One region of the Rhizobium sp. CC-YZS058 genome, then DNA from elsewhere that is predicted to be linked to it. Evidence: predicted binding sites of a transcription regulator. Region 1 holds the regulator's gene; each other region holds the start of a gene.
The links. Region 1 encodes LexA, which represses DNA repair genes until DNA is damaged. Its sites were predicted from a motif close to TGTTCNNNNTGTGTTCNG; they were not measured.
Positions count from the first base shown of each region.

Region 2: a site for LexA is predicted at 3,050-3,067, ahead of U8330_RS12240 (sel1 repeat family protein). Genes of this name have one in related genera too.
Region 3: a site for LexA is predicted at 6,073-6,090, ahead of U8330_RS10800 (DNA polymerase IV). Genes of this name have one in related genera too.
Region 4: a site for LexA is predicted at 4,877-4,894, ahead of U8330_RS19450 (putative DNA modification/repair radical SAM protein). Genes of this name have one in related genera too.

Region 1 is NZ_JAYESJ010000001.1:1,902,303-1,909,956, forward strand. Features, by position in the region: gene U8330_RS09025 (UbiH/UbiF family hydroxylase) at 34-1,245, shown strand; gene U8330_RS09030 (AEC family transporter) at 1,242-2,210, opposite strand; gene U8330_RS09035 (cytochrome c biogenesis CcdA family protein) at 2,218-2,967, opposite strand; tRNA gene U8330_RS09040 (tRNA-Lys) at 3,336-3,411, shown strand; tRNA gene U8330_RS09045 (tRNA-Cys) at 3,557-3,630, opposite strand; gene U8330_RS09050 (hypothetical protein) at 3,752-3,874, opposite strand; gene U8330_RS09055 (hypothetical protein) at 3,987-4,229, opposite strand; gene lexA (transcriptional repressor LexA) at 4,762-5,499, opposite strand; gene U8330_RS09065 (hypothetical protein) at 5,623-5,841, opposite strand; gene U8330_RS09070 (hypothetical protein) at 6,039-6,410, shown strand; gene U8330_RS09075 (hypothetical protein) at 6,516-6,797, opposite strand; tRNA gene U8330_RS09080 (tRNA-Asn) at 7,006-7,080, shown strand; gene U8330_RS09085 (hypothetical protein) at 7,177-7,356, shown strand; gene U8330_RS09090 (deoxyribodipyrimidine photo-lyase) at 7,497-7,654, shown strand, end outside.
Region 2 is NZ_JAYESJ010000001.1:2,536,172-2,543,825, forward strand. Features, by position in the region: gene U8330_RS12225 (DUF2177 family protein) at 1-386, shown strand, start outside; partial or broken gene U8330_RS12230 (pyridoxal phosphate-dependent aminotransferase) at 479-1,595, shown strand; gene U8330_RS12235 (DUF992 domain-containing protein) at 1,769-2,293, opposite strand; gene U8330_RS12240 (sel1 repeat family protein) at 2,589-2,855, opposite strand; gene U8330_RS12245 (DUF2147 domain-containing protein) at 3,296-3,667, shown strand; gene U8330_RS12250 (HAMP domain-containing methyl-accepting chemotaxis protein) at 3,785-6,079, shown strand; gene U8330_RS12255 (glutathione S-transferase N-terminal domain-containing protein) at 6,172-6,873, opposite strand; gene U8330_RS12260 (hypothetical protein) at 7,093-7,266, shown strand.
Region 3 is NZ_JAYESJ010000001.1:2,238,634-2,246,287, forward strand. Features, by position in the region: gene U8330_RS10760 (DUF983 domain-containing protein) at 1-202, shown strand, start outside; gene U8330_RS10765 (NUDIX hydrolase) at 199-891, shown strand; gene U8330_RS10770 (MFS transporter) at 901-2,085, shown strand; gene rpmG (50S ribosomal protein L33) at 2,174-2,341, shown strand; gene U8330_RS10780 (PleD family two-component system response regulator) at 3,052-4,416, opposite strand; gene U8330_RS10785 (response regulator) at 4,543-4,914, opposite strand; gene U8330_RS10790 (DUF3572 domain-containing protein) at 5,076-5,351, shown strand; gene U8330_RS10795 (hypothetical protein) at 5,348-5,992, shown strand; gene U8330_RS10800 (DNA polymerase IV) at 6,100-7,404, shown strand; gene U8330_RS10805 (L,D-transpeptidase family protein) at 7,641-7,654, shown strand, end outside.
Region 4 is NZ_JAYESJ010000001.1:4,091,796-4,099,449, forward strand. Features, by position in the region: gene U8330_RS19435 (MDR family oxidoreductase) at 1-856, shown strand, start outside; gene U8330_RS19440 (Xaa-Pro peptidase family protein) at 902-2,155, shown strand; gene U8330_RS19445 (UdgX family uracil-DNA binding protein) at 2,164-3,642, opposite strand; gene U8330_RS19450 (putative DNA modification/repair radical SAM protein) at 3,642-4,874, opposite strand; gene U8330_RS19455 (type 1 glutamine amidotransferase domain-containing protein) at 5,011-5,574, shown strand; gene U8330_RS19460 (pyridoxamine 5'-phosphate oxidase family protein) at 5,628-6,137, shown strand; gene U8330_RS19465 (HlyD family secretion protein) at 6,271-7,497, shown strand; gene U8330_RS19470 (DHA2 family efflux MFS transporter permease subunit) at 7,494-7,654, shown strand, end outside.

The DNA of each region.
Region 1 (7,654 bases):
CTGCGAGGCCCAACCTTGAGCTTGGAGGCCGCCATGGATCATTTCGACATCGTCGTCGTCGGCGCTGGTCTTGCCGGCGCGCTGACCGCGCTCAGCCTGGCTGCAACGGGCCGCTCCATCGCGCTCGTGGCGCCGGAGGCCGGCCCGGAAGATGGGCGGACGACGGCGGTCATGGACCCGGCCTTCGGCCTCCTGCGCACTCTCGGCCTGGCCGAGGCGCTGGAAGAGGCAGGCGCGCCGCTTTCCTCCATGCGCATCATCGACGGGACGGACCGGCTGCTGCGCGCGCCGGTCGTCACCTTCCGCGCAAGCGAGATCGGCCTGCCCGCTTTCGGGATCAACATTCCCAACACAGCTTTCAACCGCGTTCTGAAAGAGCGAATTGCGGCGACCCCTTCCGTCACCCGCATCACCGCCGCCCTGTCCTGCCTGCACCTGACGGACGAAAAGGCCGTTCTGCACTTGAGCGACGGGCAGCTTCTTTCGGCCGACCTGGTGGCGGGTGCTGACGGCAAGCGTTCCAAGGTGCGCAAGGCGGCGGGCGTCGAGGCGCGGGAATGGTCCTATCCGCAGACGGCTTTGGTCATGAATTTCGCACACGAGCAGCCGCACATGACCGTCTCGACCGAGTTCCACACGGCCGATGGGCCCTTCACGCAGGTGCCGCTGCCGGGCGATCGGTCGAGCCTCGTCTGGGTCATGAAGCCGCTCGATGCCGCGCGCATCGCCGCCTTGCCGCTGACAGAGCTGTCGCTTGCCGTGGAGCGGCGCATGCAGTCCATGCTCGGAAAGGTGACAGTCGAGGCTGCGCCGCAAAGCTTCCCGCTTTCCGGGCTGACGGCGCAACGTCTCGGTGCCGGCCGCGCCGTCTTTATTGGCGAAGCGGCGCATGCCTTCCCGCCGATCGGCGCGCAGGGGCTCAACCTCAGTCTCCGCGATGTCACGGCGCTGAGCGAGCTCGTGGCGCAGACATCGCAGCTCGGCGCCGAGTTCGGTGCCCGCTACGATGCGCGCCGCCGCGCCGATGTCGTCAGTCGGACCATGAGCGTCGATCTGCTCAATCGCTCGCTTCTGACCGGCCTGCTGCCCGTGCAGCTTCTGCGCGCCGGCGGGTTGCAGGCGCTGGCCTCGGCCCCGCCGCTGCGCAACCTGCTGATGCGCGAAGGGCTCCGGCCTGGCGCGGCGCTGGAGGAGATTGGTCGCACGCTGCGCGACGCCCTTCCCCGCTTCTCGCGCCGCGCCTAGCGGAGCGCGGTCGGCAAGATGCCGGCATGCAGGAGATAGATCAGCCCGCTCACGGTGACGACCGAGAGACCGGTCGAGATGAGGATGGTCGCCGAGGCTCTCTGCTGCCAAAGCTGATATTGCTCGGCGATGACATAGACGCTGGCCGCCGTCGGCAGGGCGGCCATCAGCACCGCCGCCTCAACCCAGAGCGGGTCGAAGCCGCCGACCAGCAGCAGAGCGAGACCGACGAGGATCGGGTGGAGGAGCAGCTTGGCCGGGACGATGTAGAAGATTTCGGCCGGCACGCGCGTCAGCGGCCGCAGGCCCAGCGTCACGCCCATGGCAAACAGCGCGCAGGGTGCCGCCGTTGGCGAGAGCATGGCAATCAGCCGGTCGAGAGCGGCCGGCGGCTGCAGGTGCAATCCGGCGGCGCCGACGCCGATCAGGGTCGCCAGGATGAAGGGATGCAGCAGGATGCGCCGCGCCACCTGGCCGGCCAGCCGAAGCGGGCGAGCGGTCTCTCCGCCGGCGAGCGCCATCATCGCCGGAGCGGCGATGAAATGGGCGACATTCTCGAAGGAGAAGATGAGGGCAACCGGCACGGCCGCCTTCTCGCCAAGCGCCAGCAGCGCAATACCCGGTCCCATATAGCCGATATTTCCATAGCAGCCGGCCAGGCCCTGAACCGTCGATCCGGCGATTCCATTGCCGCGCACCAGCCGGGAGAGAAGAAAGACCAGAAGGAAGACAGCGTAGGTGGCCGCCAGATCGACCGCGATGAAATCGAACCGCGCGAGTTCCTCGATCGGCGTACGGGAAATGAGCGTGAAGAACAGGGCCGGCAGGGCGAGGTAGAGGACATAGGCGTTCAGCCAGGCAAGACCATCGGCCCCGGCATGGCGCAGCGGCGTGAAGCGCGCGGCGAGATAGCCAAGCAGGATGAGGCCGAAGAACGGGAGAACGAGCGCGAGAAGCGAGGCCACGGTCGCCTCACCCGATTTTCATCAGGATGGGAAAACTCTCCTGGAACCAGATCGCGACGCTGCTGACGAAGCCGAACAGGAAGGCGAGGCCGGAAAGCACCAGCAAAGCGCCCATGATCTTTTCCACCAGTCCCAGGTGTCGGCGAAAGCGGGTGAGGAAGCCCATGAAGGCGCCGGAGAACCCGGCCGCGATCCAGAAGGGAACGGCGAGGCCGAGCGAATAGACGGCGAGAAGCGCGGCACCCTGCCCCACAGTGTCGCGTGCCGCGGCAACGCCGAGAATGGTGCCGAGAACCGGACCGATGCACGGCGTCCAGCCGAAGCCGAAGGCGAGACCCATCACATAGGCGCCGGAAAGCGTCGCCGGCTTGCCTGCGCCCTGGAATCGGGCCTCTCGGGCAAGCAGGGGGATGCGGAGGACGCCCAGAAAATGCAGACCCATCAGAATGACGACGAAGCCGCCGAGCCGCGACAGCACGTCCATGTGCTGGCGCAGCAGCATGCCGAGGCTCGACGCACCGACCCCGAGCGCGACGAAGACCGTGGCAAAACCGAGCGTGAACAGCACCGCGGTGACGAACACCGCCCGCCGCACCTGACCCGCAGCCGCCGGGCCGCCGCCTTCGCGGAACTGATCCATCGATACGCCCGCCATATAGCAGAGATAGGGCGGGACCAGCGGCAGCACGCAAGGTGACAGGAAAGAGAGCGCCCCGGCGAGAAGCGCATAGACGATCGGGATTTCGGCAATGGCCACCGGCAACTCCTGGCATGTCAATCGAACCGACGTCGCGCCGCGCCAAGCCCGCGCCGGCATGAAGTCACTGGCGGGACCGACCATGGCCGCACCCCTGCCAGCCCCTCCCCTCTACCGCTCCCATCGCCCCTTGGAAACCGTCTCACCCTCCCTGCGGCAACACGACCGGGGATCGCGCGACGAGGGATTGGACGATCAGGATGAACGGCGTCGCGAAGGTCCGCCGGCGGAATGCTGCTGGGGAGTCGCGCTCGGTCGCTGCCGAGAGAGGCCGATGGAAAAACAGCGAAGAGGCTTTTATGGGTTGACCCCGCGGGCCGGCCTATGCATATCTCCGCCCACTTTCGCCGGCCGTGCCGGATCTGGAAGAGCGCGTAGCTCAGTCGGTAGAGCAACTGACTTTTAATCAGTAGGTCCAGGGTTCGAATCCCTGCGCGCTCACCATCTTCGTCAAATTACGAAAAAAACACGCAAATTGAACGGGACTGGCGGGCATCGTTTGCGGAGCCGGGAGATGCGCCGTCCCCTTCGCGGATGGCGCGGCCAAACGATGGCAACAATCAAACTTCTATCATGATGTGGAGAGTTTTGGAGGCCTCGCCCGGAATTGAACCGGGGTACAAGGATTTGCAGTCCTCTGCGTCACCACTCCGCCACGAGGCCTCACAGGCTCATAAACAAGCCGTGGCGTGCGTTTAGAGCCATCCGCGAGAAATCGCAAGAGGCAAGCCGGTGCGGGCCGCACTTTTCCCCGCCCGCGTCTCCTCGCCCATGACGCGACGGATCAGAGGCTCGAAACCGCCTGCGGGTTCATCAGCGGCACTGCCTGACCGATGTCGTTGTTGGCGTATTTCAGCGCAAGGATGGAAAGGACGGAGACGATCATGCCAACGAAGATGAAACGCATGGAGATACCCTTTCGGCAGGCCGCGCCAGGGATGGCAGCGGGAGGCAAACTGGAATGGTGTGTGGTCGTGTTCTGAAGAAGCGAACGGCAGCAGTGGATCGGGACGATCCCGCTAGTCGAAATCGCCGATCTCGCCGGCTTGGAACAGAACGACGGGCGCGCTGCTTTCACCGACGGCCGGGCTCGTGTCCCGGCGCAGCGCGACAGCGCCGGCATGCTGGTCAGCCAGGCGAAGGGCAACGTGCCTCGCTTCATCTTCGCTCGCCGCGGAAATCGTCGGCTCGACCAGGGCCAAGCCGCCATCCGGGGCGCGGTCGAAGGCAAGCACTTCTAGGACGGCGTTTGTGCCGGGCATGGTCATGTCCCCATCCGGCGATCATCATGTCCGCCGTTCGAATTCGAGCAGCAAACGTGCCAAAGGGCTTGCGGTTCCGCAGCCAGGCACGATCCCTGCACAAGCTTGCCGTGCAACAAGCGAATGGCTCGCTTCGATGAGCGCGGACGGACGGGCGCGAGAGTGGATGCGGGAGACCGGTCGCAAAGCCCGCAATGCCGGGAAGGCGAAACGCAGGCTCTCTCGTCCAGCATCGGTCGCGGAGATCGCCATCACCCGCGCCACCCTTCTAAGGGACGGACGGCGCGCTAGGTCTGGTCGAGGAGCGAGCGCGCCGCGATCGTAAGCAGTAGGCAGCAGCAGGCGCGCCCGGGAGGTTCGGCATGGCACAGGAATGGCCAATGTTTATTCTGCAGGCCGTCGTCGTCTTCGGCGCCGTTGGCATGCTGTTCATCCGCGGCGATGGCGATATCGACCGACGGTGACGGTCTGAAAGGCGGACCGAGCAGGCTGGGAGGCAGGCACGGCCTGCCTGCCCTTTTCCCGTGAACCGTCAGTGGTAGCGGCGGATCAGGCCGACCAGAAGGCCCTGGATCTTGACCCGCTCGGGGCCGAAGATTCGCGTCTCATACGCCGGATTGGCGGCTTCGAGTGCGATGGAGGCGCCCTTTCGGCGGAAGCGCTTCAGCGTCGCCTCCTCGTCATCGACCAGCGCCACGACGATCTCACCGGGGCTCGCGCTGTTGGCGTTGCGGATGATGACCGTATCGCCGTCGAGAATACCGGCCTCGATCATCGAATCGCCTTTGACCTCGAGCGCGTAATGTTCGCCGACGCCGATCATGTCGAGCGGCACGGCGATGTCATGCGTGTTGTTCTGGATCGCCGAGATCGGCACACCCGCTGCAATCCGGCCCATGACCGGAACGGAGACGCTGTTGTTGTCGTTGCCCGGCGCAACGGGCCGACCCCGCGCGGACGGTGCGGCGGCGGGCGCGGCCGGCTCCTGCCCCAAGCTTCCCTGAATGACGCTCGGCGAAAAGCTGCGGCGCGGTTCCTTGCTCGGGGCGCCATAGGCCTCCGGCAGCCGTATCACCTCCAGCGCACGAGCCCGGTTCGGCAGACGCCGAATGAAGCCGCGCTCCTCCAGCGCGGTGATCAGCCGGTGAATGCCGGATTTGGAAGCGAGCGCCAGCGCGTCCTTCATCTCGTCGAAGGAGGGGGGAACACCGGATTCCTTCAGCCGCTCATGGATGAAGATCAAGAGTTCCTGTTGCTTGCGCGTCAGCATGGCGAGGCTCCGGAATCGCTGGAAACAAATCAAGAACGAGACTAGCTGTTCCTTATGTGTTCCACAAGGCCCTCAATCAGCGAAAAACGGATCGCGTTTCGAGCCCACGAGCACCGGCCGACGCTAATGGTAGAAAAAGCAGACGCAGTCCGCCCTCTCCTCATTCTCGCGTCCCCACACCCGCGCCGCCAGCCTGTTGCTGGCGCCCGTCTCGTCGAGGGGCACGCCGAGCAGCGTGACAGCGGCGAGCTTGGCGTTGACCGCCTCGACGGCAATGGTCTGGCCAACCTGGTGCACGCCCTCGCGCGGGGTCCATGTAAAGAATTGAACGGAATACTGCATGTCGTCCTCCCGAATGCAGACAGGTCGCCCGCTTGCTCCTCCGCAAATCAGCGACATGCTTTCTCTATCACGAATCGAGTCGCGACGAAATGGGAAGGGAGAGAGACTCGCGATGCCGAGGCCTGCGGGAACACAACAGGCTTGGTTGCGTTCTTCCAGCAATCAAACCGCCGGCTGAGCCGGCCTGAGGAGACATCATGGCCAAGGTAGTCGACGAGCGCGGCGACGTGCGCAACACCAGCGAACTGAACAAGAAGGTGACCCTTTCCCCGACGGAAGCCCGGCAGGGCAGACAGGGTTCGCCGGTCTTGAAGGTGCTGATCGGCGGACTGGTGCTCGCAGCCCTCGCGTGGGGAATCGCGGAATTTTACGGCGAAAGCGTCGACAACGACGCCGCGACCACGCGGCAGACGGCTCCGGCAGCGACACCGAACGATACGAGCGCCACAACCCCGAACCAAGGCACGGTCGATAATACGCCGCCGGCTGGCGAAGCCATGCAGCCGGCTCCCGCCGATCGCGATCCTACACCGCAGACCGGGAGCGGCGGCGCGGCGCAGCAGCCGTAAGCTCTCTGGTTGACGGGTACACCGGCCCGTAGCAGCTACGGTCGTGAAGTCTCACATGGCCCGCCTCGTGCGGGCCATTGCCTTTTCAGCGCTTCAATCGGTGACTTATGACGATGCCTGTTCCTTCGCCTGCCGGCGTCGACCCCACCAGACGGCAAAGCGGCGGCGTCGGCGCCTGACGCTGGCGAAGTCGTGCGACAGGACGATCAGGCCGACGGGGATCATCCAGAAGCCGAGGATCGGCAGGAAGCCGAGACAGCCGAACAGCACGAACAGGACCCCGATCAGCACCCGCAGCCAGCGGGAGCGCGGCAAGCGAATCCGCCATGACCCCAGCTGAAGATGCGGCGGCGCCGCGGGACGAACCCGGTTTTCGGCATCCGACATGCCTCTTCCTTTCATTTCGTTTCACACGGCATCCCGCGCCTGCGTGGGCGCGCCGCCGTCTCGCGCGGCAATAGCCCGTCTCTCGGGCCGCGCGGGATGCGCAGCGAAGATGGGCATTCATCCACAGGGCGGCAAGTTTTTTTGAAAAAGCGCTTGGCAAATCGAGAAAGCGTTTGTAATAGCAGCATCACTTCTGCGGCGCAGATGTTCCCTGGTAGCTCAGCGGTAGAGCATTCGACTGTTAATCGACAGGTCGCCGGTTCGAATCCGGCCCGGGGAGCCATTTACTGGCTCTTTCCTTCCCTAATCCCTTCATCCATCCTCTCCGGGAACTATCCGTGCAGTCCCGCCTTCCTCTTGTCTTTGACGGAGGTGGACGATGGTGGATGAGAAGCGGACGGACGTCGAACAATCGTCGCCGAAAGACGTGATTGAGCGAGCGGATGAGGCCGAGCAGAAAGAAGATGCGCCTGTCGCACCTCCTTTCGCAGTCCCCAGCGGCACACCGGACGAGGCGGAACGACCAGTGGTCAACCCTGTGACGGGCGGGGCGCTCTGACGTCTGCCGTCTCAGTGAGCTCGGCATCATTCTTGAAAAGTCGTTTCGGATAAACGCAGCAACATCTTGTTTTTCCGTGATCCCTGATCCACCCCTTCTCGTCTGCCGTAGACAGCGGCGGATAGAGGATGGCGGGGACAATGGCGAAGGCACAGCGGGCGGAGACGGGAACGGTCATCCTGTGGTTCCGAAAGGACCTGCGGACCGATGACAATCGTGCGCTCGCCGCCGCGGTCGCTTCCGGGCGCGCCGTCCTCCCTCTTTACATCCTCGAGCCTGGCGAATCCGGCCCCTTGGG
Region 2 (7,654 bases), 630 kb from region 1:
ATGCCGGCACGCTGGCTTCGTTCCTGGCACTGGATGCCGTCTGGCTCGGCATCGTGGCGCGCAATTTCTACCGCGATCAGCTCGGCGATCTGATGCTGCCGCAGCCGAACTTCGTCTTCGCTGCCGTCTTCTACCTGTTCTTTGCCGCCGCCGTCGTCATTCTTGCCGTCCTGCCGGGGCTGAAAGCCGGGTCGCTCACGACCGCGCTCTTCTATGGCGCCGTCCTCGGCCTTGCCGCCTATGGCACCTATGACATGACCAACCTCTCGACCTTGAAGGGCTGGCCGATGGCCATGAGCTTCGTGGACATGAGCTGGGGCACGGTGCTGACCGGCATTTCCGCTGTCTGCGGCCTGCTGGCAGCCCGCCTGGTCTCTGCCGGCTGAGACAGCGGCAGGCGGCGCGTGCAAGGCCGGTGGCGTGAGGGAGTGCGCGTGCTATAGCTGGCGCCCCTTTGCCTTGATCCGGATTTGCAGACATGACCGGCTTTGCCCGCTTCCCCCCCCCTCACCCAGTCGCTGCCGGCCACCGTGCCCTTTGTCGGGCCGGAAGCGATCGAGCGGCAGAAGGGCCGCAGCCTGACCGCGCGCATCGGCGCCAATGAGAGCGGCTTTGGCCCCTCGCCCGCCGTTCTCCAGGCCATGCGTGCCGCGGCCGAGACGGTCTGGATGTATAATGATCCGGAGAACTGGGCGCTGAAGCAGGCGCTCGGGGCTCATCTCGGCGTTTCGCCCGACCACCTCGCTATCGGCGAAGGCATTGATGGCCTGCTTGGCCAGATCGTGCGGCTGATCGTCGAGCCGGGCCAGCCCGTCGTCACCTCGCTCGGCGGCTATCCGACCTTCAGCTTCCATGTCGCCGGCCATGGCGGCCGCCTGGTCACCGTGCCCTATCGCGACGACCGCGAGGATCTCGACGGCCTGCTCGACGCCGTCCGGCGCGAGGCGGCGCCGCTGGTCTATCTCGCCAATCCCGACAATCCGATGGGCAGCTGGTGGCCGGCCGAGCGCGTCGTGGACTTTGCCGAGGCGCTGCCGGAGACGACGCTGCTCGTATTGGACGAGGCCTATGGCGAAACCGCGCCCGCCGGCACCATCCCGCCCATCGCGGCGCTTCTCGATCGGCCGAACGTCATGCGCACCCGCACCTTCTCCAAGGCCTATGGGCTGGCAGGAGCGCGGGTCGGCGCGGTGATCACCACGCCCGAAAACGCCCGCGCCTTCGACAAGATCCGCAACCATTTCGGCATGAACCGCATCGGCACGGCCGGCGCTTTGGCGGCGCTGGCGGATCAGGCCTATCTCGAAGCCGTCATCGCCCGCATCGCCGCGTCCCGCGCGCGGATCGGCGAGATCGCCGGGTCCGCCGGCCTTGCGCCCCTGCCGTCTGCCACCAACTTCGTGGCCGTGGATACGGGACGCGACGCGGCCTATGCCCGCGCGATCGTCGATCGGCTGATGGAAGACCACGGCGTTTTCATCCGCATGCCCGGTGTGGCGCCGCTCAACCGCTGCATCCGCATCTCCACCGGACCGCAGGCCGAAATGGACCGGCTGGCGGAAGCGCTGCCCGCCGTTCTCGCCGCGCTTGGCTGAGGCGTTCCATCCGGGCACGAAAAAGGCGCCGGCCGAAGCCGACGCCCTTCGAGATCGTTCAGGCTGTCTCTGAGAGCATTTCCAGCGATCACGGGATCACCTGAAATGCTCTATGTCTTTGTTTTGGCCGCATTGTCCGACGCCGAAGCGATCACGCTTCGGCTGGAAATGCTCTAGTTGACCGAGGTCAGCGTCATCGAGGTGCCGGTCGCCGCCACGTTCAGGCCGACCTGGCCCTGGAGGCTGACCAGCTGGAGGTTGATCGAGCCGGAGGTGCCGCCGGTCAGCACATTGGCGCCGACGCCGAGGCCGAGCGTGGCTTCCGCCGTCGCGCCCTGATACAGGCCGGCGAGCGAGCCGTGGTGGTAGCCGGCGGTCGGCGCCATGACGAGCCAGACCATGCGAGCCTGGGTGGTGAAGCCGAGGTCGATGCCGAGCTTGCGCACGGCGCCGCTATAGCTGTCGACCGGCTCTCCATCGATCGAGGACTTGAAGTCGCAATCGACTTCCTTGGCGGAGCCGAGGATATAGCCGGCGCCGCCGGCGATACGGCAATCGAGATAGCCGATCTTCACACCATTGCGGGCGCCGCCGTCGCGATAGACTGGGGCCGCCTCGACGGGATCGGCGGCCAGGCTCGGCAGGGCAGTGAAGCCAAGAGCGGCGGCGCAGACGGTGCTGGCGAGGGTCAGTTTCATAAAAGTCTCCTGTCAGAACGAGATACGCAACGTTCACCCGTGAAGGGAGGCCATCTGAAGAAGGCCAGAATGCGTTCAGCACGTTCCAACGCACGAGCGCGCGTTTCGATCCATCGCGCATGTTGCATTGCGGTGACAGAGGCCGCTCATGCACCGGCCGGGCGACCGGCACCGCCGCGGGAGTTCGCAGCAGTGCCCGGACTTGCAAGGGGGTGCGGTTTCCAGTCCGTGAGGAGCCGGCTCCGTCCGGGCCGCAGCGCGGAGCTTCGGCCGCAGTCTGCTGCGGACGGCGCGGTCAGTGAATGGTCATCCACTCCCGGGCAGCCCGCAGGGCTTCCGCCAGCTCGCTCTTCGACATGGTGGTCGACAGGTCGGCCCGCAGCGCGGCGGCCCGGTCCGAGCCCTTGATGGCCGCGATATTCAGCCATTTGTGCGCCGCCACGAGATCCACCGCGCAGCCGCGGCCGGTTGCATACATGAGACCCATTTCGCAGAACGCCTCGGCGCGGTTCTCGCCGCCGAAATTGACCTCGGATGGGGTGTGGAAATCGAAGCGTGCCATGGTTCTTGTCCCTGTTTGATCTGGTTGGTCTTGCCGTTTTCAGTCCCTGTTTTCGCCGGCTGGCCTGGCCCTCTTTGCGTGGCGCTTTCGGCCGTCCGGCGGTGTGGCGAAGCTCTTGGCGCCTCGCTCGTTTTGATAGGCTTACTCTACCCGCCGGCCTTCAACGGGCGCTTAAAATGCATGATTAATTTGCACCGAACAAAGTTCAAACGCTTGGTAAACTTGGGTTTTTGTTAAACATCGAAGCGCCTGCCGCAGCGGGCATGCCGGCCGATCTTTACCTTTCCTTCAGTGCGCAGGTTCAACGCTTCCCTAACCATGCCGTCGGATGCCTCTGGCCAGGAGCAGAGCAAGCGACGCCCGGGATCCCGGCGATCTCGACATGCCGCTTACGTTCGCGTGATTCGTGACCCGGCAAGGGAGATAGCTTGAGGATCGTCATGCGTGTTCGTCTTTGTCTTCGGCTGATCGCAGCCGCCGCGCTCGCCGCAGCTCCTGGCCTGTCGGCCTCGGCGGCCGACCCTCTTCTCGGGCTTTGGAAAACGGCGAGCGGCGAAACGGCGGCGATCGACCGGTGCGGCAGCGCCGTCTGCATCACGCTGAAGACCGGCAAGCATGCCGGCAGACAGATCGGCCAGCTCTCCGGCTCGGCGCCGGACTATACCGGCGAGATGACCGATCCCGCCAATGAGAAGACCTGTAGCGGCTCTGCGACCCTCGCAGGGGCGACGCTGAAGCTGAAGGGCTGCGTCCTGAAGGTGCTCTGCCGCCCGCAAAGCTGGACGCGCATGGAGGCGGGACCATACCCATAACCCGGTGACATTGAGACTGCGTAAGCGCGTGAGAACGGACTTCCTTGATATCTCCTAATTTAATCAAACAGAAACTCATCGCGTGCATAGTTGCTTCCGCAATCAGGAGGACCAAACATGCTTTCGATGAACGCGATCTTGAAAACCGGCGTGGCGGTTCTGGGCCTTGTCAGCCTGTCGCTGACCTCGCAGAGTGCCTACCAGGCCCATTCGAAGTACGATCGGGCCAGCCATATCGAGCTGGCGACCGAGGCGGCGGCGAGCCTGTTCACGGCCCTGGTCAATATGCGCGTCGAAGCATCGTTGACGCGTGCGGCGCTGGAGAAGGCCGAGCCCACCGTCACCCCCAATCCGCGGCTGCAGCCCGCCCGTGAAGCAGAACTCGATGGCATGACGCGGGCGCTGGAACCGCTGCATCAGCTCGCTCTGCCCGATCAGGCTCCGCTCGTCCAGGCGCTTAGCGAAGGCTTCGACCAGCTGCGCAGCCTCCAGCAGCAGGCGGACGAGGCCGCGAAGAGAGCCAAGGATCTACGCCCCGCCACCCTCTACAAGGACTTCGTCGCCCTGGCCGACGAGATGCAGAAGAAGATCATCGAATCCGGCGGCATCGTTCGTGCCTATGCCCGCGATTTCGATCCGGTCATCAACAGCTATCTCGATCTGCATGAAATGGCCTGGAAGGCGCGTCTTGCCTCCGGCATGGCGCTCTCGCCGATCACCAACAACATCATCGTGCGCGGCGAGATCAAGCCCGAGGCGCCCCTGGACCAGGCCGCCGCCTTCGGCAAGATCGACACGCTCTGGTCCGTCATCGAGGATCGGCTGAAGATGCTCGCGCCGAACGAGGCGGCCGCTGCCGCCATGGCCGCGGCCAAGTCCGGCTATTTCGACGAGTCCTTCCGGACCCTGCAGGTGACATCGCTCCGCAAGCTGATCAACAACGAGCCGCTCGACTTCGACCGGCCGCACTGGGACGGCGTGACGCTGAACGCGCTGCAGACGCTGGCGCAGACCGCCACCGTCTTCATCGAAACCGCGCGGGAATTGGCGCAGGACGAGGCCAAACAGGCCTGGTCGCGGATGATGACGATGTTTGCCCTCCTCATCGTCTCCTCGCTGGTCAGCGTCGTCATCTTCGTCATCATCGGGCGCCGGGTGATCTGGCCGCTGAAGACGATCACCAAGGCCACGCGCGCGCTCGCCGCCGGCGATACGGGCAGCGAGATTCCCTTTGCCGGTCGCCGCGACGAGATCGGCGAGATCGCTGCCGCCGTCGAGGTGTTCCGACAGGCAGCGATTGCCAAACGGCAGCTCGAACAGGAAGCCGAAGCGGCCCGTGCCCAGGCCCAGGCCGATCTGCTCGCAGCACAGCACCAGGCGGAAGAGAGCTCGGCGGAACGCTTGCGCAACGCGACCTCCGGCCTGGCCCTGGCGCTGGAACGCCTGTCGAACGGCGATCTCGGCTTCCAGATCGATCAGGCCTTCGCCCCGGATTTCGAGAAACTGCGCCTCGACTTCAACCGCTCCCTGCACCAGCTCGGCGGAACGCTGGCGGAAATCTCGACCGTGGTTCACGCCGTCGAAAGCGGCAGCCATGAAATGGCGTCCGGTGCCAACGAACTGTCCGGGCGGACGGAGCATCAGGCGGATTCCCTGCAGGAGACCGCCGCCGCGCTGGAGCGGATCACCGCCATCGTCACCGACGCGACCAGGCGAACCGAGGACGCCCGCAGCCTTGCCGTGCGCGCCAACCAGTCGGCCACGCAATCGACCAAGGTCGTCGCAGATGCCGAGGACGCCATGCGGCGCATCGAGCAGTCCTCGCAGGAAATTTCCAACATCATCTCCGTCATCGACGAGATCGCCTTCCAGACCAACCTTTTGGCGCTGAACGCCGGTGTGGAAGCCGCCCGCGCCGGCGAGGCGGGCAAGGGCTTTGCCGTGGTCGCCATGGAGGTGCGCGAGCTTGCCAGCCGCTCGGCCACGGCCGCCAAGGAGATCAAGACGCTGATCAAGAACTCCGCCTCGGAGGTCGATTCCGGCGTCAAGCTGGTGCGCGCCACCGGCGCGGCGCTGACGGAGATCGGCGGCTTCATTGCCGAGATCAATGGTCATATGGAGGCGGTCGCCACCTCCGCCAGGGAGCAATCCTCGGGCCTCGCAGAGGTCAATTCCGCCGTCAGCCAGATGGACAGGACGACCCAGCAGAATGCCAGCATGGTGGAGCAATCCACCGCGGCCGCCAAGGCGCTGGCTGACGAGGCGCAGATGCTGCGCAGCCTGATCTCCCAGTTCACCTTTAAGCAGGCTGCGGGCTCCCCCGCACAGGCGCTGCATGCCACGGCAAAGGCGATGGGCAGCCCGGCGGCGCGCGGTCCGGCCGGCAAGGCGGCACCCCGGCGGCGCGCCTGAGCGGCCGCCCGCAGGCTGCCCTGCGGCGGTGACCGGGCGCGCCGGGCGAGGCAGCTGCCTTCGCCAGCGCGCCGCTTCTTCCGTCGGTGGCGCTAGCGCGCCCGCTGGCCGAAGAGGATGGCTTGGGCGTCCTTGTCTTCCGACAGATGTTTCTGCCGCTCGCGTTCCTCACGGCCGACCTCGAAACCGCGGATCACGGCCGGCCGTGCGGACAGCGTTTCGAACCAGCGCTTCAGGTTCGGGAAATCGGCGAGATCCTGGCCGTTGCCTTCATGCTGGCGCACCCAGCCGACGCAGGCCATGTCGGCGATCGAATAGGCGCCGGCGAGAAACTCCCGATCGGCCAGCCGCCGGTTCATCACGCCGTAGAGGCGGTTGACCTCGTTCGTATAGCGATCGATGCCATAGGGGATCTTTTCCGGCGCGTAATTGCGGAAATGGTTGGCCTGGCCGGCCATCGGCCCCAGCCCGCCCATCTGCCAGAACAGCCACTGGTCCACCTCCACCCGCGCCCGCTCCTCGGTCGGATAGAAGGCTTGGAACTTGCGGCCAAGATATTGCAGGATCGCCCCGGATTCGAACACCGAGATCGGTGCCCCATCCGGGCCGTCCGGATCGACAATGGCCGGCATGCGGTTGTTCGGCGCGATTTTCAGGAAATCGGGCTCGAACTGATCGCCCCGGCTGATGTTCACATAGTGGACCGTGTAGGGAGCACCGAGCTCCTCCAGCATGATCGTGATCTTCCAGCCGTTCGGGGTCGGCCAGTAATAAAGGTCGATCGGGGCAGCCATCGTCGTCTCCTTCTGCATGCGTGGGAAAGGTAGGAAGGAGCGCCGTGAAGGAAAGGCGCCGCAAGGCCTTCAACGACACCCGAGACGAACGCGTGCAATGCACCATTCCACCTGAACGCCAGATGAACCGGGGGCTCAGCAAGAGTTCAGTTAGCCTGTGCGAAAAGAAGTCCAACGCTCGATCAAGAGCGCAAGACATTCTCGAACGGACCCAGGGACATGGACATTCTCGCTCGCCGCCTCACCATCATCAGCCTCCTCATGGTCGTCTTCGCCATGAGCCTCGCCGCTGCCGTCAGCGCGGACACCGAGCGCCGGCGCCAGCACAACTATACGACCACCCTGGCCGACTGCACGGTCCACACCGCCCAATTCTGCCGAACCAAGCTCTAAGCCCGGCCGCGCATCTCAAACGAAACAGGGCCGGCCCGGACCGTCCGTTGAAAGCCAGTCCTCGCCGGCCTGCCACCCGCAACGAACCCCCTCTGGGCTGCCGCCCATCTCTCCCACAAGGTGGGAGAGACCAGGAGGCTGGCCCGACGCTTCCTCTCTTCGGTTGCGCGGAAAAAAGCCATCCCCGCCCCCACGTCACCAAAACATCCATCTCCCGATGACCTGAGCGGCTGCCCCACGGCGACTCCTCCGTGTCCCGCGCGCTCGCCCCACGGTCTCTCCTCCGTGACCAGAGCGGCCGCCCCACGGTCTCTCCCCCCTTGTGGGGAAGATGGCCGGCAGGCCAGAGGGGGTATTTCGGACCGGCCCTTGGCGAAGCGGCCGCATC
Region 3 (7,654 bases), 340 kb from region 1:
GGCCACCGAGCTGACGCTCACGCTGTCGAGCTGGGGCCAGCTGGCGATCTGGGTCCCTGTGGCGATCGTGCTGTCGCTTTTGTTGATGCAGCCCGCCAAGGGCGGTGTCATCGGCCTGCAATGGGCCTTGCGTATGCACGGGTTCAGTGGAGAAGACGACCAGCCGGCGGACCTCTTGTCGCCGCGAGACGATGCGCGATGATCAACCGGTTGGAGCGGATGGAGGCCACGCCGATCACGGCGCGTCGCGCAGCCTTGCGCCCGCGCGAGGCTGCGGCGCTGATGCTGATCAGCCGCGCCGGCGCCGAGCCGAAGGTTCTCGTCGGCCGCCGCTCCTCCGCCCATGTCTTCATGCCGGACGTCTACGTCTTCCCCGGCGGGCGCCGCGATGCGGGCGATCATCGCCTCCCCTATGAGAGCGACCTTGCGCCGGAGGTGCTCGCCCGCCTTCGGCGGCTGGGGCTCAGCGCAACGCGGGCCCGGGCGCTGGCGCTGGCCGCCATTCGCGAGATGCACGAGGAAACGGGGCTCATCGTCGGCGGCGCGCGCGAGGGGGTTGCCCTGCCCCTCTCCGCCGGTCTCAAGCATCTGCGCTATATCGCCCGTGCGGTGACTCCGCCCGGCCATCCCCGCCGCTATGACACGCATTTCTTCGCGCTTTTTGCCGACGAGGTCGGCATCGACCCGGCGAGCGCGCGCGACAGCGACGAGCTGTCCGACCTGCGGCTCGTCTCGATCGCCGATCCCTCGCCGGTCGCGGTGCCCGACATCACCCGCACCGTGCTCTCGGCGCTTGCCGAACGACTTTCAGCCGATCCGGAGTTGGGCTTCGAGGCACCGGCACCCTATTTCCACGTGCGTCATGGACGCTTCATCCGCGACCTACTGTGAGGACACCGAATGTCTGATCCATCCCCCGGCAAGACCCTGCCGGTTGAGGAGATCCACTGGCTATCGCTGATCGCCGCCCTGGCGGCGGTGACGACCGTCGGCATCGCCATCGGCCTCGGCGTGCCGCTGCTGTCGATCATGATGGAGAAGCGCGGCATCTCCTCGACGCTGATCGGGCTCAACTCCACCGTGGCCGGCCTTGCCTCCATGGTCGCAGCCTCCTTCACCACCCGCCTCGCCCATCGATTCGGCGTCGCGCCGGTCATGGTCTTCTCGGTGTTCATGGCGGCGCTGCCGGCGCTCGGCTTCTACTTCGTCGACAATTTCTGGCTCTGGTTTCCGCTGCGCATCGTCTTCCAGAGCGGCATCACGATTCTCTTCGTGCTCTCCGAGTTCTGGATCAATGCCACCGCCCCCTCGCATCGGCGTGGCCTGGTCTTCGGCATCTACGGCACGGTGCTCTCGCTCGGCTTCGCGACCGGCCCGCTGCTCTTCTCGATCCTCGGCAGCGAGGGCATTCTCCCCTTTGCCGTCGGGGCCGGCATCATCACGCTGGCCGCGATCCCGATCATCATCGCCCGGCGGGAAAGCCCGATCATCCACGAAATGCCAGAGATGCATTTCCTGCGCTATGTCTTCATGGTGCCGATGGCGACCGCCGCGGTCTTCGTGTTCGGGGCCGTCGAATATGGCGGGCTCTCGCTCTTTCCGGTCTATGGCACGCGCATGGGCTTCACCGAATCGCAGGCCGCGCTGCTGCTCACCATCATGGGTGTCGGCAATCTGATCTTCCAGATTCCGCTCGGCCTGCTCTCCGACCATATGCGCGACCGCAGAAAGCTGTTGATAGCGCTGACGGTGATCGGCTTCGTGGGGGCGCTCTCGCTTCCCTGGCTGGCGCTGCACTGGGCGACGCTCGCGGTCGTGCTGCTGCTGTTCGGCGGTATCGTCTCGGGCCTCTATACGATCGGCCTCAGCCATCTCGGCTCCCGCCTGCACGGGCCGGAGCTCGCGGCCGCCAATGCGGCCTTCGTCTTCTGCTATGCGCTGGGAACGGTGGCGGGACCCCAGGTGATCGGCACCTCGATGGATCTGTTCGGAAACCAGGGCTTTGCCTGGTCGATTGCCGGTTTCTTCGGTCTTTACATCCTGCTCTCCCTGCTCCGCCTCGTCTATAACCCGAAACGGGCTTGACATTTCGGGCGCGATTTGTAGTTTCGCGCCACGTTCGCCGGGGCCTTCTCACGAAGTCCGGCTTCTTTTTTTCAAAGGCAGGACGACCATGGCGAAAGCTGCAAAAATCAAGATCAAGCTGCTGTCGACGGCCGACACCGGCTTCTTCTACGTGACTTCGAAGAACAGCCGCACGATGACCGACAAGATGACCAAGACCAAGTATGACCCGGTCGTCCGCAAGCACGTGGAATTCAAGGAAACGAAGATCAAGTAAGCTCTTCGCGTTCCGGGTCGTTCGAGACCCGCAAAGAGGCGCCGGCAGCTCTGCCAGGCGCCTTTTTCTTTGCCTGGAGCACGGGGGGCCGTGCGGGCTCAACATTACGGTGATGGCGGCAGCGCTCTTGCTTGTCGTCCGATCATGATCAGCGGGGAGCAACCATTTCCCAAAACAAAACGCCGCTCGGCCCGGCAGGCAGAACGGCGTTGTGTTCGATAGGATGTCGGCTGGCACGCGGCGGCACGAGGAACCGTCTTGCATACCAGCCGACAAACCCCACGACCCAGGAGATGCGGCGGACCTGAGCATCATGGGGTAAGTCTTGCCCCGAAAGGCAGAAGCAATGCTGATGACAATGACTGAGAAATTGCGAAGGTCAACGTTTTCTTAAAAGAACCACGCCCTTGCGTTCGTTTGTGGTTAATTTCAAGACACTAGAGCCGAGCCGGAATGCTGTGCCACAACGGCGCGCGCTCTTTCCCCTCTTCGCCCTTCGCCACAGCGGACCGGTGCAAGCCCTTGTTGCAGATGGTTTTTTGCAAAAACCTGCGGAACAACCGAGAAGCGAATAGGAGAATGCCCAGTTCGCGTCGCCTCGCACGCCGAATATTGTATACATTCAAGCCTCTAGCGGGCGCCGAGGCCCGCCGGCCAGCGAAATCCCACCGCATGCTGTGGAAAACGCGGCTGGTGCGCGACTCACTCGATCACGCGGCGGCTGCAACCACCTGATTCCGCCCATTGCGCTTGGCCTGATAGAGCGCGGTGTCCGCACGCTTCATCAAGCCCTCCGGCGTATCGCCCGGCAGGAAGCTCGCCAGCCCGAGCGAGGCGGTGATGGAAAGCGACAGCGCACCGTTATCGATAAGGAACGGCTGACTTTCGATCGTGTGCCGCAGGCGCTCGGCGATGCCGCTGGCTGCCGCCCCATCCGTGTCCGGCATGACGAGCACGAACTCCTCGCCCCCGAAGCGGCAGGCAAGGTCTGCTCCGCGCACGACGGAGCGGATGCGGCGCGCGAACTCGCGCAGAACCTCGTCGCCCACATCATGGCCATGGCTGTCATTGACGCTCTTGAATCGGTCGATATCGGTCATGCAGACGGTGAGCGCGCGGTTGCGCTGGGCGGCGCGCTCCATCAGGAGGCGGATGTGGCTGTCGAGATAGCGGCGATTGTGAAGCCCGGTCAGCCCATCCGTCACGGCGAGCTCGATCGTCTGGTGAAGGCTCGCGCGCAGCCGGTCATTGCACTGCTTGCGGCGAATCTGGGTCAGGCTGCGGGCCATGAGCTCGTTGGGTTCGATCGGCCGCATCAGATAGTCGGTGACGCCGAGGTCCAGCGCGCGGACCAGCACCTCCTCCGCCCCCTGCTCCACCACCAGCAGAATGGGGATGTAGCGCGTGCGCTCCAGCGAGCGCAGCTGCGAGCAGAGCCGCAAAGGATCGTAATCCTCGAAATTGGCGTTGACGATGATGAGATCGAAGGCGCGCTCGGCCGCCTCGAACAGCGCTGCCTGCGGATCCGCCATGGCGGTCATCTCCGCCACCGGGCGCAACACGCGCCCGATTCGTTCCTGCGAGCTGGCGCGCGCATCGACGAGCAGAATATGGCCGGGCTCGTCCGGCCGGTCGGAGCGCAGCGCCTCCTCGAGGCCGATCGTGCGCGCCGTTTCGGCCCGCAGCCGCAGCTCGTCGCTGACATTCTTCAGCCGCACGAGGCTCTTGACCCGCGACATCAGCTGCAGATCGTTGACAGGCTTGGTCAGAAAATCATCGGCACCGGCCTTCAGACCGCGCACACGGTCGGAAGGCTGGTCAAGGGCGGTGACCATGACCACCGGAATATGCGACGTGCGGGGATTGGCCTTCAGCCGCTCGCAGACCTCGAAGCCGTCCATGCCCGGCATCATGACATCGAGCAGGATGAGGTCGACCGGCTGACGGTCGCAAATGGCGAGGGCGGCAAAGCCGTCGGCAGCGGTCAGCACGTCGAAATACTCGGCCAGCAACCGGGCTTCGAGCAATTTGACGTTGGCCGGAATATCGTCAACGACAAGAATGCGTGCGGTCATGCGTTCTTTCCTGTCTGAGCCCTGCAGCCGAAAAATGGCGCAGCATTTGGCCTCGAGAAGCCGCCATCATGGCGGCCCGTGTGTCAATGAATGAGCTCGGCAGGGCTCTCGCCCCCAAGGAACGGACTAGCCGTCGCCGAGATAGGTCTTGATCGTTTCAATGAATTTCGGCACCGAGATGGGCTTCGAGACATAAGCCTCGCAACCGCCCTGGCGAATGCGCTCCTCATCCCCCTTCATGGCGAAAGCCGTGACGGCAATCACCGGGATGACATGCAATTCATCATCCTCTTTCAGCCATTTCGTGACTTCCAGGCCAGACACTTCCGGCAACTGGATGTCCATGAGAATCAGGTCGGGCCGGTGCCGGCGGGCCAGTTCCAGCGCCTCCATGCCGTTGCGGGTCTGGATCGTGGTGTAGCCGGATGCTTCGATCAGGTCGCGGAAGAGCTTCATGTTCAGCTCGTTGTCCTCGACGATCATCACCTGTTTCGGCATGGGCACCTTCCTTTGGGCGGGCCGACCCTTGTGAGGCCAGGCCCTGCGGCGGACCGAGCCAAGAATGGACCGGTCTCCGCATCGAGAGTTAGGTCTATTTGGTTGAAAAAGAGGAAATCATCGGCGAGAAAAGCCGAGCTCCACGAAAAAAGGCCTGCCTTATGACCCCCGCCGACGAAACGGCCATTGCCGTGCTCGCCTGGATTGCCAACGAACCGGACCTGCTCGGCCGCTTCCTTGCCTTGACCGGAACCGACCCCTCGACGCTCCGCAGTTCCGCTGCCGATCCGGGTTTTCTGGCCGGCGTGCTCGACTTCGTCATGGACCACGAACCGACCTTGATGGCCTTCTGCGCGGCCACCGACACAAAGCCGGAAACGGTCGTGCGCGCCCATGCGGTCCTTGCCGGCCCTCGCGGCGATACCGGCAGCATCTGATGGCCGAGCCCCTCTCCTTCGATCATATTTCCTTGACCGACCGACCTCTGATCGTCTGCGATATCGACGAGGTGGTGCTGGAGTTCCTGACCCCGTTCCAGGGCTTCCTCAAGGCCGGCGGCTGCACGCTGCTTCCCCGCTCCTTCCGCCTGCACGGCAACATCATTCGCCAAGCAGACGGCGAGCCGATCAGCGAGGCGGAGGTCAGTGCGCTGATCGAGGCGTTCTTCGCAGCCCAGCTCGACTGGCAGGGACCGGCCGCCGCGGTCTGCGAGACGCTGGAAAGCCTCTCGGCGGAGGCGGACATCGTCTTCCTCACCGCCATGCCGCCGCGGCACGCGGCCCTGCGGCGCGCGCTGCTCGACCGCCATGCGCTGTCCTTCCCGCTGCTCGCGACGGAAGAGCCGAAGGGTCCGGTGGTTCGGCGCCTTCATGACGGCCGCAGCCAAAAGCTGGTGTTCATCGACGATATCCTGCGCAATCTTCATTCGGTGCGCGACCACGCGCCGGACTGCCTGCTGATCCATCTGATCGCCAATGCCGAGTTCCGGGCGATGATGCCGACACCGGGACCGGACATCGCCGCCGCCGCCGACTGGCCGCACGCCGCCGCTCTCATCCGCGCCCACCTCGCGGCCTGAGCGGTCTCTTATCCACATCCTTCCCAAGCCGGCAGGCACCACGGTCTTGCGCCTTTGCGTGGGCGGGCATAGGGTCGGTTTGTTCAATCTTTGTTCCGGTGCGTGCCATGTCGTTCGATCCTGCACGTCACCCGGCCTTCTGCCGGGATTGCCTGGCCGGCCTTCAGGCAGGCCTGTCTGCGCAGCGGCGCCGGTGTATCGCCTGCGGCAGCCCGCGGGTGGTCGAGCATGACGAGCTCTATGCGCTGACGCTCGCCCATATCGATTGTGATGCCTTCTATGCCTCGGTGGAAAAGCGGGACGCGCCGGAGCTTGCCGACAAGCCGGTCATCATTGGCGGTGGCAAGCGCGGCGTGGTGTCGACCGCCTGCTACATCGCCCGCATCCATGGGGTGCGCTCGGCCATGCCGATGTTCAAGGCGCTCGAAGCCTGCCCGGACGCCGTCGTCATCAAGCCCGACATGGAGAAATATGCCCGGGTCGGCCGGCAGGTCCGCAGCATGATGCAGGATCTGACCCCGCTTGTTCAGCCGCTCTCGATCGACGAGGCCTTTCTGGAGCTAAAGGGCACCGAGCGGCTGCACCGCGATCCCCCCGCCCGCACGCTCGCCCGCTTCGCCAAGCGGGTGGAGGCGGAGCTGGGCATCAGCGTTTCGGTCGGCCTGTCCTATTGCAAGTTCCTCGCCAAGGTCGCCTCCGACCTTCAGAAGCCGCGCGGCTTCTCCGTGATCGGCAGGGCCGAGGCGCTGTCCTTCCTTCAAGACCGCCCGGTCACGACGATCTGGGGCGTCGGGAAAGCCTTCGCCGAAACTCTGGCGCGGGATGGGATCCACACGATCGGCCAGCTGCAGCGCATGGAGGAGAGCGACCTCATGCGGCGCTACGGCACGATCGGCCAGCGGCTGGCCCGGCTGGCGCGCGGGCAGGACGAGCGCGCGGTCGAGATCAATGGCGAGGCGAAGAGCGTCTCCGCCGAGACGACCTTCAACGACGATCTCTGCGACCATGCCGATCTGGTGCCGCATCTGCGGCGATTGAGCGAAAAAGTAGCGCTGCGGCTGCGCAAGGGGCAGACCGCCGGCCAGACGGTGGTCCTCAAGCTCAAGACTGCCGACTTCAAGATCCGCACGCGCAACCGCAGGCTCGAAGACCCGACCCAGCTTGCCGACCGGATCTTCCGCACCGGCCTGGCGCTTCTTCAACGCGAAGCGGATGGCACCCGCTTCCGTCTGATCGGCATCGGCGTCAGCGATCTGGCCGACCCGTCCCGCGCCGACCCGCCGGATCTTGTCGACCACCAGGCCGCGCGCCGCGCCGCCGCGGAAGCGGCGATGAACCGGCTGCGGGACAAGTTCGGCCGCGGCAGCGTCGAGACCGGCTATACCTTTGGCCACCGCCAAAGGGGCGACTAAGAGCACGCCCCACCATCGAGAGCCGTAGTTCGCGCATCGCGCCGGCGGGGCTCGTTCGACAATCATCTGTGCATAACGCCCCGAAAGCCCTCCCTGCACACAGCCGCAGCGTGTGTCAGTCGAAGGTGACAAAGCTTCCTTAAAGTTTGCCGGCCTAGGCTGGAGGAAGGCCCCTGCGCCCGGTCAGCCGCATGGCGCGCCGGTGTCGGGGCAAGATCAGGCATGGGATGGTGGTCATGGTTTCTCGTTT
Region 4 (7,654 bases), 2.2 Mb from region 1:
TGGGCTGGCCGTGACCGGTCGTGGGCGGATCGCCCGCCGGCTGCCCATGGTGGCCGGGCTCGATCTTGCAGGCGTGGTGGTGGACTCGCGCGATCCCGCCTGGAAACCCGGTGACGCGGTGATCGTCAATGGCTGGGGTCTTTCCGAAACCGAATGGGGCGGCTATTCGCGCTATCAACGCCTGAAGCCGGAATGGCTGACGCGCCGCCCGGAAGGTTTCTCGCTTGAAGAAACCATGGCGCTCGGAACAGCCGGCTATACGGCCGCTCTTGCCGTTGCCGCCCTTGAGGACTGGGGCTTGATCAAGACGGACGCTCGCCCGGTTCTGGTCACGGGGGCCGCCGGCGGTGTCGGCTCGGTCGCGGTCGCGCTTCTGGCAAGCCGCGGCTACGCCGTCACCGCGTCCACGGGACGGGCGGAAACGCGTGACTATCTCCTCTCGCTCGGGGCAAGCGAGACGATCGACCGCGCCGCGCTTCTCGAAAAAGGCGGACCCTTGCAGAAAGAGCGGTGGGCGGGTGCCGTCGACAGCGTCGGCTCCGTCACTCTGGCCAATGTTCTGGCACAAACCGCCTATGGCGGCGCTGTAGCTGCCTGTGGTCTGGCGGGCGGTGCGGATCTTCCCGCCACCGTCATGCCGCATATCCTGCGCGGCGTCGCGCTTCTCGGCATCGATTCGGTGATGGCGCCGCAGGAGAGGCGGGCGCGGGCCTGGGGGCTGCTTGCCGAAAGCTTCGATCGCCGCCATTTCGACAGCATGGTCCGGATTGAGCCCCTGTCCCGGATCGAGGCGCTGGCTGAAGAGATCGTCAATGGCCGAATCCGGGGCCGCGTGGTGATCGATGTTGCGACATGAGCCTCCTGCCGTTGGGCGCCGTATCCCTGTGAAGGAACCATCGTCATGACCTTTCTCGACCGGGATCGCGCAGCGCGCCTGATGGCGGCGGCCGGCCTCGACGCACTTCTGCTTCTCTCCCCAGAAAGCTTTTCCTATGCCACGGGCGCGCCGGCTGGCGTCGGTACCATGTGGCGTCGGGCAGGCGCGGTCGCGGCCTTGGTGCCGGCCGATCCGACGATCGAAATCGGTGCCGTGGTCAGCGACCTCTTCGAAACCGCCTTTCGCGCGGCCAGTCCGGTCACCGATCTGCGCCTCGTCCCTCTTTGGGTGGAGACGGCGGATATTCGCGGACTGGGAGAGACGAGAGATCTGCCGATGGAAAGCCTCTTCGCCGAGGCGTTTCGTCGTGCGGGACGAAATTCCGGCTTTGCCCGCCCGGAGACCTTCGATGCGCAGGCTGGCCTGCGCGGTGCCGCCGATCTTCTCGCCGCACGCGGCCTCGCCTCGGGCCGTATCGGCCTCGAATTCGATACGCTGTCGCTGACCGATTTCGCACGGGTGCAGGCGGCTCTGCCGCAGGCCAGTCTCCTCGACGGCAGCGACGTGCTCCGGCGCCTGAAGATGGTCAAGTCGACGCGCGAGATCGGCTATCTGCGCAAGGCCGTTGGTCTCGCAGAAGCCGGGATCGAGGCCTTGCAGTCCGAGATCCGGCCCGGCGTGCGGCAGGCCGACCTTGCGGTCGCCTGGCGACAGGGCGTTCAGGCTGCTGCGGCCGCCGCACCGGAAGGAGGCGTGCTGACGGGGCTTTGGGATTATATCTCGGTTGGCGATCAACCTTGGGCGCCAGGCGGCGTGGTCGCGCCGGGTGACCTGATCAAGGTGGATGTCGGCTGCCTCATTGCCGGCTATACATCCGATACCGGACGAACCTTCGTCTGCGGCGCGCCGACGCCGCTGCAGGAACGGGTGTTCGGTGCCTTACAAAGCGCCTTCGAGGCGGGGCTTGCCCTGATCCAGCCGGGGGTCGAGATGCGGGTAATCCACCAGGCGGCGACGGAGGCCATGGCGCGCGCGGGGCTGCCTGGCTTCAGCCGTGGTCATTTCGGCCACGGCCTCGGCTTCAGTCTCGGAAGCGAGGAGTGGCCGTTCTTCTCGGCGACCTCGGACGTCGTGCTCGAGCCGGGCATGGTGCTCGCCTATGAAACCCCTTTCTACGTCGACGGGCTGGGCGGGCTGATCATCGAGAACCAGCTTTTGGTGACGGATGCGGGCCATGAGACGATGAACCAATTGCCGACCGGTCTCGTGTCTGTCTGAGCCATCGCTCACCCTGCCGTCGCGCGCTGCCTGTGCAGCGCCGCGACGGCACCGAGATCTTCGCGAAACCGATCGATCTCCTCGCGCTTTCGGCCCTCATCGGGGATACGCAGCAGGTAGGACGGGTGAACGGTGGTGTAGAGCGTGCGTCCGTCCTCGAGCGTCACGCTGCGGCTGCGGTAATCGCCCAGCTTTTCGGCATGGTTCATGATCGAGGTCAGCGCCGTGGCGCCCATGGCGACCACCAGCTCCGGTTTGACGAAATCGAGCTCCAGCTTCAGCCACCAGCGGCAGGCGCGGATCTCGCCCATGTTCGGCTTCTGGTGGATGCGGCGCTTGCCGCGCGGCTCATATTTGAAGTGCTTGACGGCATTGGTCACATAGGCCTGGCTGCGGTCGAGACCCGCTTCCGCCGCGATCGTATCGAACATCTTGCCCGCGGGGCCGACGAAGGGGCGGCCGGCCAGATCCTCTTGGTCGCCCGGCTGCTCGCCGACGATCATCAGCCCGCTCGTCTCCGGACCCTCGCCGAACACGGTCTGGGTCGCCTTGCAGTAGAGCGGACAGCGTTCGCAGTGGCGCGCCTCCTGGCGGGCCGCCTCCAGCGTACCGGGTGCCGCCTGCGGCTCGTCCGCCGGCATCGCGGCAGCACGAACCTTGGCGTGGAAGGCCGGCGGCTCGGTCGGCGCGCGCTTGGCCATCTCGGCAACGGAGGCCTCCGCCCCGGCGACAAGACCGGGGATGAGGTCGGCTTCGGGGAGGTTCTTCCAATATTTCTTGGGCATCTCGGCCTGCATCGCTTTCACCTTCAACCGCGCAGGGTTGAAAATGTTGCGGAAATAGGTGCGCCATAGATCGTCCGCCTCGTCGGACAGCTTCGGGTTTTCAGCCGGTTCGGCCGAGAGCACCAGCTGCGCGCCGTCCCAGGCGGCCGAGCCCTTGGGCGTAGCGATGATCCAGTCCATGTCGGTGAAGCGACGCTGGAAGAAGGGCGCCGTGCGCGCGACGATGAAGTGATCGGGCTCGAACCAGGCGATGAAGCGGCGGCGACCGTTCACGGCCCCGCCGGCCTCGACCTCCTTGAAGCGCACGAAGGCCTTCATCTTGTGGCTGTCGCGGCGTACGGATTTTTCGAGCGCGATCAGCCGAACCACATCCGCGTCCGAGCGGATCGCCAGAAGATTCCGGTCGGCCTGCAGCCGGAAGAGAATGCGATAGAGCAGGGCGAAGCGCGAGGGGTCGGAGTGGCAGACCGCCGCCTCGGCAAGCGGCAAAAAGGCTTTCGGTACGGTGACTGGAGAGGCGGGCGAGGCTGTTGGCAATGTGGGAGCATCGTCCGCGCCCTGATCGCCGCCGAACAGGTCGATCGGGCCCGAGCTAACGTGCCAATCCACCGCCTCCGGAGGGCAGCCGGCGAGGAGCAGCGTCCGCGCCGCATCCCGCCATTCGCCGAAATCGCCCTGACCCTTCAGCGTGACGCGGCGCATCAGAGCAGAACCAGCTGTTCCGGCTTCGGCTCGAACAGGCTGCGTAGATCCGAGCGATCGACGAGCCGAAGCGGCGACCAGCCTTCGGCAACGATGAACGGCCGCACCTTCTTCAGCGAGACCTTCAGCCGACCGAGATCCTCGAGCCTCAGGCTCTTGAACCGTCGCGCCGAGAGAATGGCCTTGACCACCTTGGTGCCGAAGCCCGGCACGCGCAAAAGCATCTCCTTCTCCGCCCGGTTGATGTCGACGGGGAAGCGGTCGCGATTGGCCAGTGCCCAGGCAAGCTTTGGATCGAGATCGAGATCCAGCATGCCGTCCGGCCTGTCCTTGGTGATTTCGTCGATGCCGAAGCCGTAGAAGCGATAAAGCCAATCGGCTTGGTAGAGCCGATGCTCGCGCATCAGCGGCGGCTTGACGAGCGGCAGAACGCGGGAGGCGTCAGGGATTGGGCTGAAGGCGGAGTAATAGACGCGGCGCAGGTCATAGCTGCCGTAGAGGCGGGCACTGGTGCCGAGGATGGTCTGGTCGCTCGCCTGGTCGGCTCCAACGATCATCTGCGTGCTTTGGCCGGCCGGCACGAAGCGGCGCTTGATCTTCGACTGCAGCGTCGGCTCGGAGGCCGCCTCGATCTTCAGCCGGAGATCGCCCATGGCGCGACGAATGCCGGCCGGGCGCTTTTCCGGCGCATACTGCCCAAGGCCCGCATCGGTCGGCATCTCGATGTTGATCGACAGGCGATCGGCATAGAGCCCTGCCTCTTCCACGAGCTGCGCGGAGGCTTCTGGAATGGTCTTGAGATGAATATAGCCGCGGAAATTATGGACGGTGCGCAGCTCGCGCGCCACACGCACCATCTCTTCCATCGTGTGATCGGGCGAGCGGATGATGCCGGAGGAGAGGAAAAGCCCCTCGATATAATTGCGCCGATAGAACTCCAGCGTCAGCCAGATGACCTCTTCCACCGAGAAGCGGGCCCGCTCCACATTGCTGGAAGAGCGGTTGATGCAATAGGCGCAATCATAGATGCAGAAGTTGGTCAGGAGAATCTTCAGAAGCGAGATACAGCGCCCGTCCGGCGCATAGGCATGGCAGATGCCGGAGCCCTCGGTGGAGCCCAGGCCGCCGCTTTGTCCGGAATGGCGTTTGCTCGTGCCGCTGGACGCGCAGGATGCATCATATTTGGCAGCATCCGAAAGGATCGCCAGCCGTTCCTTCAGCGTTTTCTTCATGGTGTTCTATATATGTTCCAAAGGTGCCTTGGTCAATGTCCGGTAACCTTGGCGGAACGTTTTGGCAGGCTATCCGTTCAGTCAGCGAACCCGTGAAATCATTCTTTCACCCCATGCTGACAGCAGGAGCTTTTCCATGCCTTCCATTCAACAGTCGAAGATTCTCATTCTCGCCACGGACGGTTACGAGCGTTCGGAACTGCGTGTCCCCCTCGATGAGCTCAAGAAGCACGGCGCGACCGTCAAGATTGCTTCCGTCGGCGGCAAGGACAGCATCAAGAGCTGGGACGAGAAGGATTGGGGCGACAGCGTCTCGGTCGATCTCGATGCCAAGGATGTCAAGCTCGACGATTTTGATGCGCTCGTCCTGCCCGGCGGCCAGATCAACCCCGATAAGCTGCGCGTCGAAGAGGACGCCATGCGCATCGTCAAGGAGTTCATCAATTCCGGCAAGGTGGTGGCGGCCATTTGCCATGCGCCCTGGCTTCTGGTCGAAGCGGATGCCGTGCGTGGTCGCAAGGTGACCTCCTACTCGTCGATCAAGACCGACGTGAAGAACGCCGGCGGCGACTGGCGTGACGAAGCGGTGGTCACCGACAAGGGGATCATCACCTCGCGCAATCCGGATGATCTGCAGGCTTTTGTGGCCAAGATCGTCGAAGAGGTCGAGGAAGGCCGCCACGACCGCCGCGCGGCGTGAGTGTACCAGCCCTTTGATGTTTCACGTGAATCCTTGTTGAGAAGGACCGCCTTATGGCCGATCTGTCGAAGACCAAATCCGATCCGCTCCAGCAGTTGTGGGATGTGATGGAGCATGTGCATGCCGGAATGCTGGGCGTCCAGGGCTCCGACCATCACATGCAGCCGATGGCACCCTATGTCGAGAAAGAGAGCAATTCGGTCTGGTTCTATACCAAGAGCGACAGCACCCTCGTCGAGACCGTGCGTGCCGGCAGTCGCGCCCATTTCTGCGTGATCAGCAAGGATCATGACTATCATGCCTGCCTCTCCGGGGCGATCGATGAGGTGAAGTCCAGGGACCATATCGAGAAGTTCTGGTCGCCGATGGTTGCCGCCTGGTACGAGGGCGGAAAGGACGATCCGCTCTTGACCATGCTGCAGCTCAAGGTGGACGATGCCGCGATCTGGGCGTCCACCGGCAGCACGCTGCGGTTCGGTTGGGAGATGGCGAAGGCCAACCTGACCAATCAGGAGCCGGACGTCGGCGTGTTTACGGAGCTGAAGCTCCCGCAGCAGGCCTGACAACCTCTCGACGCGCAAACCTTGAGCCCGGTCGGAAACGACCGGGCTTTCGTGTATGCGGAACAATGCACGGACTGATGCGTTAGAGGGAAGCCCGATCCCCGGCAGTCTCGAACCTAGAGGAAAGCGTCGCATGGCTGCTGACCAGAGTCCCTCGCGCCTCCGTGCCGCCCAGGATGTCGGCGCCGAAGGCCAGCCGCCCGAACAGAGCGCGTCCCCCCACTTCGATACGAGCCTCAAGTCCGATGAGAACGGAGCATCGGCCGCGGACGACACACGTGACGCCCCGTCCGAGGGTGAGGACGCGAAAGCCGAGAAGAAGCCATCGATCATCAAGCGCCATCCGATCGCATTCATCGCCGGCCTTCTGGTGCTGGTCGCCCTCTGCGTGATCGGCTATTTTGTCTGGCTCGTCTATTTCCATCCCTATGAAACGACCGACGACGCCTTTATCGACGCGCGCAGCTTTGCGGTGGCCAGCAAAGTCTCCGGCTATGTTGCCGATGTCCGCGTGAGCGACAACGCCCACCTCAATGCAGGCGACGTGATCGCCGTCATCGACCCGCGCGATTACCAGATTTCGCTCGATCAGGCGAAAGGCGAGGTCGAATCCGCCAAGGCGGCGATCAGCAGCGCAGAAGCACAGGTTGCGGCGAGCAGCGCCGCCATTGCCGAGAGCCGCGCCCAGCAGGCCTCCGCACAGGCGGCCCTTCAGTTTGCCCAGGAAGAAGCCAGCCGCCAGCAGGATCTGGCCCGCAGCGGCGCCGGCACCGTCCAATCCGCGCAACAGGCGACGAGCTCTTTGCGTCAAGCGCAGGCGACCCTGTCGCAGGCCCAGGCAAGCGTGGTGTCGGCCATGAAGAACCGCGCCGTGGCCGAGGCTCAACGTGCGAGCGCGGTCGCGACACTCCATCAGGCGGAAGCGACGGTCGAATCGGCCGAGCAGAGCCTTGCCTATACGACGATCAGCGCCCAGCAACCGGGCCGCGTCGTGCGGCTGTCCGGTGCCAAAGGGCAATATGTTGCTGCCGGGCAAAGCGTTGCAATGTTCGTCCCCGACGAGATCTGGGTAACCGCCAATTTCAAGGAAACGCAGCTGACCGACATGCGCCCCGGCCAACCGGTCGATGTGACCATCGACGCCTATCCCGACATGCCGTTGAAGGGGAAGGTCGAGTCCGTGCAGCCTGGATCGGGAACGGCCTTCTCGCTGCTGCCGGCTGAAAACGCCACAGGCAATTATGTCAAAGTCACCCAGCGCGTTCCGGTCAAGATCATCGTGGACAGCTGGCCGAAGGACTTGCCCGTCGGCCCCGGCATGTCGGTCGTGCCCACCGTGACCGTGCGCCCGAGGACCTGAGCGTGGCCGCCGTCGCATCCGCCGGCGGGCAAGAGGCGGGCGCCAAGGCAGGGGCCGTCAATCCCTGGCTGATCGCCATGGTCGTCTCGATTGCCACCTTCATGGAAGTTCTCGACACCACGATCGCCAATGTGGCCTTGCGCTACATCTCAGGCGG